DNA from 2 places in the Gottfriedia sp. NPDC057991 genome. Region 1 is predicted to be linked to the other one. Evidence: a T-box and tRNA genes for the amino acid it is inferred to sense, from the RefSeq annotation. Region 1 holds a T-box; the other holds one or more tRNA genes.
The links. The T-box of region 1 lies ahead of pheS (phenylalanine--tRNA ligase subunit alpha). A T-box ahead of a tRNA ligase gene usually reads a tRNA of that ligase, here a tRNA-Phe.
Positions count from the first base shown of each region.

Region 2: it has a tRNA-Phe gene. The T-box ahead of pheS (phenylalanine--tRNA ligase subunit alpha) is inferred to sense a tRNA for this amino acid. The anticodon was not compared.

Region 1 covers NZ_JBHVQN010000007.1:6,012-9,431, forward strand. Annotated here, with positions in the region: gene pheT (phenylalanine--tRNA ligase subunit beta) at 1-826, opposite strand, end outside; gene pheS (phenylalanine--tRNA ligase subunit alpha) at 845-1,879, opposite strand; T-box leader at 1,942-2,189, opposite strand; gene ACFVR2_RS20835 (TrmH family RNA methyltransferase) at 2,325-3,074, opposite strand; gene sspI (small acid-soluble spore protein SspI) at 3,178-3,387, shown strand.
Region 2 covers NZ_JBHVQN010000003.1:626,339-629,758, reverse strand. Annotated here, with positions in the region: gene ACFVR2_RS14365 (adenylosuccinate synthase) at 1-1,179, shown strand, start outside; tRNA gene ACFVR2_RS14360 (tRNA-Lys) at 1,320-1,392, shown strand; tRNA gene ACFVR2_RS14355 (tRNA-Glu) at 1,412-1,483, shown strand; tRNA gene ACFVR2_RS14350 (tRNA-Asp) at 1,506-1,581, shown strand; tRNA gene ACFVR2_RS14345 (tRNA-Phe) at 1,588-1,660, shown strand; gene yycF (response regulator YycF) at 2,010-2,714, shown strand; gene walK (cell wall metabolism sensor histidine kinase WalK) at 2,714-3,420, shown strand, end outside.

The sequences.
Region 1 (3,420 bases):
TAAAATCAAACGCGTGTAAAGGTTGACCATACTCAATTAAAATATAGTTCGTAATATCAACTACATTATTAATTGGACGAATACCAGCACTCATTAAACGAGCTTGCATCCATAATGGAGAAGGACCAATTTTTACGCCTTTAACTAATTTAGCACTATAATATGGTGCATCTTCTTTTGATTCAATTGAAACTGAAACATAATCAGCAGTTGTAGCTGATTGAGCGCTAATCGATGGAAGTTTCACGTCACGATCTAAAATCGCAGCTACCTCATAAGCAACACCAATCATATTTAAGCAATCAGCACGATTTGGTGTTAATCCAAGTTCTAATACTGCATCATCACGATATAGTACGTCTAATGCATCTGCCCCTACTTCCGCATCACTTGGTAAAACGAAAATTCCATTTGAGAATTCTTTTGCAACTACTTTGCCTTCAATTCCTAATTCTTGAAGAGAGCAAATCATTCCTTCAGAAACTTCACCACGTAATTTTGCTTTTTTAATTTTAAAATTCCCCGGTAAAACAGCGCCTACCTTTGCCACGATCACTTTTTGACCTTTAGCAATATTTGGTGCGCCACAAATAATTTGTACTGGTTGCTCTTCACCAACATCAACAGTACATTTTGATAATTTATCTGCCTCTGGATGTTGTTCACGTTCCATTACATAACCAACAACAACATTTTTAATTCCTTCTGAAAGATGATTAACACCTTCAACTTCAATACCTGCTTTTGTTATTAATTTTGCAAGTTCGTCTGGTGTAACACCACTTAAATCAACGTATTCTTGTAACCATTTTGTTGATACAAACATGTTTTGTCCCCTCCTACCTTACATTTGTTGGAATTGCTTTAAGAATCTTATATCGTTCGTATAGAAATGACGAATATCATCAATACCATATTTTAATAATGCAATACGTTCTGGACCCATACCGAAAGCAAATCCTTGAACTTCTTTTGGATTATATCCAGCCATCTCAAGTACGTTAGGATGTACCATTCCTGCACCTAAAATTTCAATCCATCCAGTGTGCTTACACATGTTACAGCCTTTTCCTCCACATTTCATACAAGAAATATCCATTTCTACTGAAGGCTCAGTGAATGGGAAGAAGCTTGGGCGTAAACGAATTTCACGATCTTCACCAAACATTTTTTTCGCAAAAAGTTGTAAAGTTCCTTTTAAATCACTCATTGAAATGTTTTCACCAATTACAAGACCTTCGATTTGCATAAATTGATGAGAATGTGTAGCATCATCGTCATCACGGCGATAAACTTTACCTGGACAAATTATTTTAATTGGTCCTTTTTCCACGTTTGCTTCCATTGTTCTAGCTTGAACAGGTGAAGTATGAGTTCTCATTAATGTTTCTTCAGAAATATAGAATGAATCCTGCATATCACGAGCTGGATGACCTTTTGGTAAATTTAATGCTTCGAAATTATAATAGTCCTTTTCTACTTCTGGACCTTCTGCAATTTCATATCCCATTCCAATAAATAAATCTTCAATTTCTTGAATAACCGCTCTTAACGGATGAGCTCCACCTGCATGCACTGGTCTTCCCGGAAGTGTTACGTCAATTGATTCACTTTCTAATTTTTCATTAATTGCATTATGTTCTAATACAACTTGTTTTGCTTCAAGTTTTTCTTGGATTGCCGCACGTACTTCATTCGCAACAGCTCCCATTTTTGGACGCTCTTCAGGAGATAAATCCTTCATTGCTTTCATTGCTTCAGTAATCGGACCTTTTTTCCCTAGATAGGCAATTCTTATTTCATTTAATGCTTTTAAATCTTTTGCTTCTTCTATTTGCTTAATCGCTTCTGCTTGTAAAGAAACTAAACGCTCTTGCATGAATAATCCTCCTATTCAATTTCAAATTCATAAATTTAAACATAAAAAAACCTCGCTCCCAAAAAAGGGACGAGGATTGATCGCGGTACCACCCTAATTAACAGTTGTTATTTTACGCAAAATTAACTGCTCACTTCATTCATATAACGATCTACTTAGATAGACCGAGTCGCCTTTACATTAAAAAATGGTCCCGGCGCTAGCTCAAGAGGTGAATTCAATTTGGTCTACTATAAAAGTGCTTACAGTCTACGGCACCTTTTCCCTAAAATAGAGATTCCAATTTACTACTCTCTGTCAAAGCTTTTTATGTATTAAATTTTCTTAATTAATTATATTGATTTTTTTCAATTAATGCAACTGCTCAACATAATTATTTACTAAATGATTTGAATCATTTTTACTGACCTAGAAAGCTAAAATGGCTTCTATCATTTTCTATGCCTCACAGGCTATACATCAGAATACCTGCTGCAATTCCAACATTTAATGATTCAGCTTTACCATAAATCGGTATATATAAATTTTCATCAGTTAATGAAAGTAATGTTGAATTCACACCTTTACCTTCATTTCCTACAATAATGGCAAAACGATTTGAAGTTTTTACTTCATTAAATGGTTTTGCATTTTGAAGAGAAGTTCCATAAACAGTTATTCCCTTTTCTTTTAAATTTGAAACTGCTTCGGCTAAATCTCCTCGTAAAATTGGTAAATGGAATATTGATCCTTGCGTAGATCGAATTGTTTTAGCATTATATAGGTCACTCGTACCTGAACCTAAAATAACTCCATCAAAACCAGCAGCATCCGCTGTTCGAATCATTGTTCCAACATTACCTGGATCTTGAACCTCATCAATTAATAATAATTTTGACACTTTCCCAAAATCGATTCTTACATAAGAAAATTCGATAATTGCAAAAATGCCTTGCGTCGTTTCTGTTTCACTTAATTCCTTACTAACCTCTTTAGATATATAAGTAATCTCCAATGACCCTATTGAAAAATTAGAAGGCAGATCGATTTCTTCACTGATTAATAAATGAAGGATCGGTGCATCATGCTTAATTGCCTCCTCCACTAAATGAAAACCTTCTACAATATATTGTTTAGCTTTATCTCTTCCTTTTTTTGTATGTAGCTTTTTCCAAGCCTTTACAGAATTATTTTGTATGGAATCAATTTGTTTCATAAGTTTCCTTTACCTTTCATCGTATATCATATCGTTTATCATACATAAAATCGTTTCCGTTTACAAATACTACATAAAGCTTAATATGAAAGGAGAATTCAAAATGAATTTTAATATTCGCGGTGCAGTTCTTCACAATATTTCAGGTAATAAAAGTGATCAATTAGAAGCAACAATTGTAGATGCTATTCAAAGTGGTGAGGAAAAAGTATTACCAGGTTTAGGTGTACTTCTCGAAGTTTTTTGGAGTCACGCTACTGAAGATCAAAAGCATGAACTACTTACAGTATTAGAAGATGGAGTAAGTCAGTAATCTAATGTTAAAACATAGAAAAGGACTAACTAA
Region 2 (3,420 bases), on a different contig from region 1:
AACGCAGGTCATACAATCGTATTTAATGGTGTAAAGTACAAACTTCATTTAATTCCATCAGGTATTTTCTTCTCAGATAAAATTTGTGTTATTGGAAATGGTATGGTTGTAGATCCTAAAGCTTTAGTTCAAGAGCTAGCATACCTACATGATAAAGGTGTTTCAACTGACAACTTACGTATTAGTAACCGTGCTCATGTTATCTTACCTTATCATTTAAAACAAGATGAGTTAGAAGAAGAGCGTAAAGGTGATAATAAGATTGGTACTACTAAAAAAGGTATTGGACCAGCTTATATGGACAAAGCTGCACGTGTGGGAATCCGTATGGCAGACCTTTTAGATAAAGAAGAGTTTTACGAAAAATTAAAACGCAATCTTGAAGAGAAAAATAATTTATTTGAAAAAATGTATGATTCAAATTCATTAAATATCGAAGAGATTTTTGAAGAATATTATGAGTTCGGACAACAAATTAAAAAATATGTGTGTGATACTTCTGTTGTATTAAATGATGCAATTGATGGTGGAAAGCGCGTATTATTTGAAGGCGCACAAGGTGTAATGTTAGATATCGACCAAGGTACATACCCATTCGTTACTTCTTCTAACCCTGTTGCAGGTGGAGTAACAATTGGATCTGGTGTTGGTCCAACCAAAATTAATCACGTTGTTGGTGTATGTAAAGCTTACACTACTCGTGTTGGTGAAGGTGCATTCCCAACTGAGCTTTTCGATGAAATTGGAAATACAATTCGTGAAGTAGGTCGTGAGTACGGTACAACTACTGGAAGACCAAGACGTGTTGGTTGGTTTGATAGTGTAGTAGTTCGCCACGCTCGTCGCGTTAGCGGTATTACTGATTTATCACTTAACTCAATTGACGTATTAACAGGACTAGAGACTGTTAAAATTTGCGTTGCTTATAAATTCCGTGGAGAAACAATTACTGAGTTCCCTGCTAGCTTAAAACAACTTGCAGAATGTGAGCCAGTTTTTGAAGAACTTCCAGGTTGGACAGAAGATATTACAGGAGTGAAAACTCTTAATGAACTACCAGTTAATGCAAGACATTATGTAGAACGTGTGTCTCAATTAGTAGGTATTCCATTATCTGTATTCTCAGTAGGTCCAGACCGTAACCAAACAAATATCGTACGTAACGTTTTCGGAGCTTAATATAATAAAAAGCCCTTAAATAAAAATTTAGGGGCTTTTATTAATTTTTTAAAAAAACTATTGCAAATTTATTAGAAAGTATGATAAGATAAATCTTGTCGTCATAACTAGTATATAGTTTATGAAGTTAATCATTTTATGAGCCATTAGCTCAGTAGGTAGAGCATCTGACTTTTAATCAGAGGGTCGAAGGTTCGAATCCTTCATGGCTCATCTTTTCTTAAATTAATGTGGCCCGTTGGTCAAGCGGTTAAGACACCGCCCTTTCACGGCGGTAACACGGGTTCGAGTCCCGTACGGGTCATCCTTTTTTATAAACTTATCTTGGTCCCGTGGTGTAGCGGTTAACATGCCTGCCTGTCACGCAGGAGATCGCCGGTTCGATCCCGGTCGGGACCGCCATATAATGGCTCGGTAGCTCAGTCGGTAGAGCAGAGGACTGAAAATCCTCGTGTCGGCGGTTCGATTCCGTCCCGAGCCATCATAAAAACTACTGTATATACAGTAGTTTTTTATTTTATATCAACCTAATAGAAAATAGATTCTAGTTTGATTAAAACGGTTCGATTTTACAAAAAAACATACTTAATTTAAAATAGAAGTAAGTGGAGTAGACCTCTAGCAACAAGCTAGAGGTTTTTTTCAAAAATCTAGTGTTTATATATAAAAAGAATAACACGTATGATCGTAGTCGTATTATATTTAGAGAGATAGTCCACAAAACGAAATTGCTATGAAAAGTTCATTTGTTGCCTAATTTAATACTAAATTGCAAAAGATATGTATAGAATTGATGGCAGCAAAAACTGACTAGAAAAGGAGTGCGGGGAATGAATAAAAAAATATTAATAGTCGATGATGAAAAACCAATTGCTGATATATTGAAGTTTAATTTAGAAAAAGAAGGTTTTGAAATTGTTTGCGCGTATGATGGAGAGGAAGCATTACAAAAAGTAGATGAGTTTCTTCCTGATCTAGTTTTATTAGATATTATGTTGCCAATTAGAGATGGTTTAGAAGTTTGTAGAGAAATTAGAAAGAATCATGATATGCCGATCATTATGATTACAGCAAAAGATTCTGAATTAGATAAAGTACTAGGTTTAGAAATGGGAGCAGATGACTACGTAACAAAACCATTTAGTACACGTGAGTTGCTTGCTAGAGTTAAAGCAAATTTACGTAGACACCAAACAGGAGCTACATCTGAAAAAGAGGAATCAGTTGAAGTTATTATTGGTTCGCTTGTTATCAATCCAAACGCTTATATCGTAACAAAACGTGGCGAGAAGATCGAATTAACTCACCGCGAATTTGAATTACTATATTACTTAGCAAAGCATATCGGACAGGTTATGACGAGAGAACACTTACTTCAAACCGTTTGGGGTTATGATTATTTTGGAGATGTACGAACTGTCGATGTAACAATTCGAAGACTTCGTGAAAAAATTGAGGACAATCCAAGTTATCCACTTTTCATTGTAACAAGAAGAGGAGTAGGATATTACCTGCGTGATCCGGAGCAAGATTAATGGCAGCTTATAATAAAGTTGGTTTATTTAAATCAATTGTATTTAAATTTGTACTTGTTTATATTTTACTCATACTGGTGGCTATGCAAATTATTAGCGTTTATTTTTCGAGAGAGCTTGAAAAGCAACTCGTAAATAGTTTTACAGTTGCGATAAACGAACGAGCTAAGCTACTGGCTTATAATATAAAAATCGAGTATGAAAAAAAGAAAACTCTGGACGATCCAGAGGTAAAAGCTAATATCCGAAAAATAGTTTCTGACTTTGGAAAGAATATTGGAATATCAGACGTAAGAGTTATTAACCAAAATAGTGAAGTCATTGCTACTTCGGATTCTAGTAATCGGTCTATTGTTGGTAAAAGGACAACTGATATTTTAGTTAAAAGAGCACTTTTAGTAGGTACTAGAACTGAAAAAGTGTTAATTGATCCTAAAAATGGTCATCGAATGAAAACGATTGTTACCCCAGTAATGGAAGGCGACGAAATTGTTTCAGCCATTTACACGAGTGCTTCAATGGAAAGCACTTATGAAAGAATGGAATTAATTAACCGTATTTTTTCAACGGGTACAATTATAGCAGTCGCGATTACATCCATTTTAGGGATATTATTGGCTAAAGCAATTACGAAGCCAATCTCTGAAATAAGAAGACAGGCCCAAGAAATGGCGAAAGGAAATTTCTCTCGCAAATTAAAGGCTTA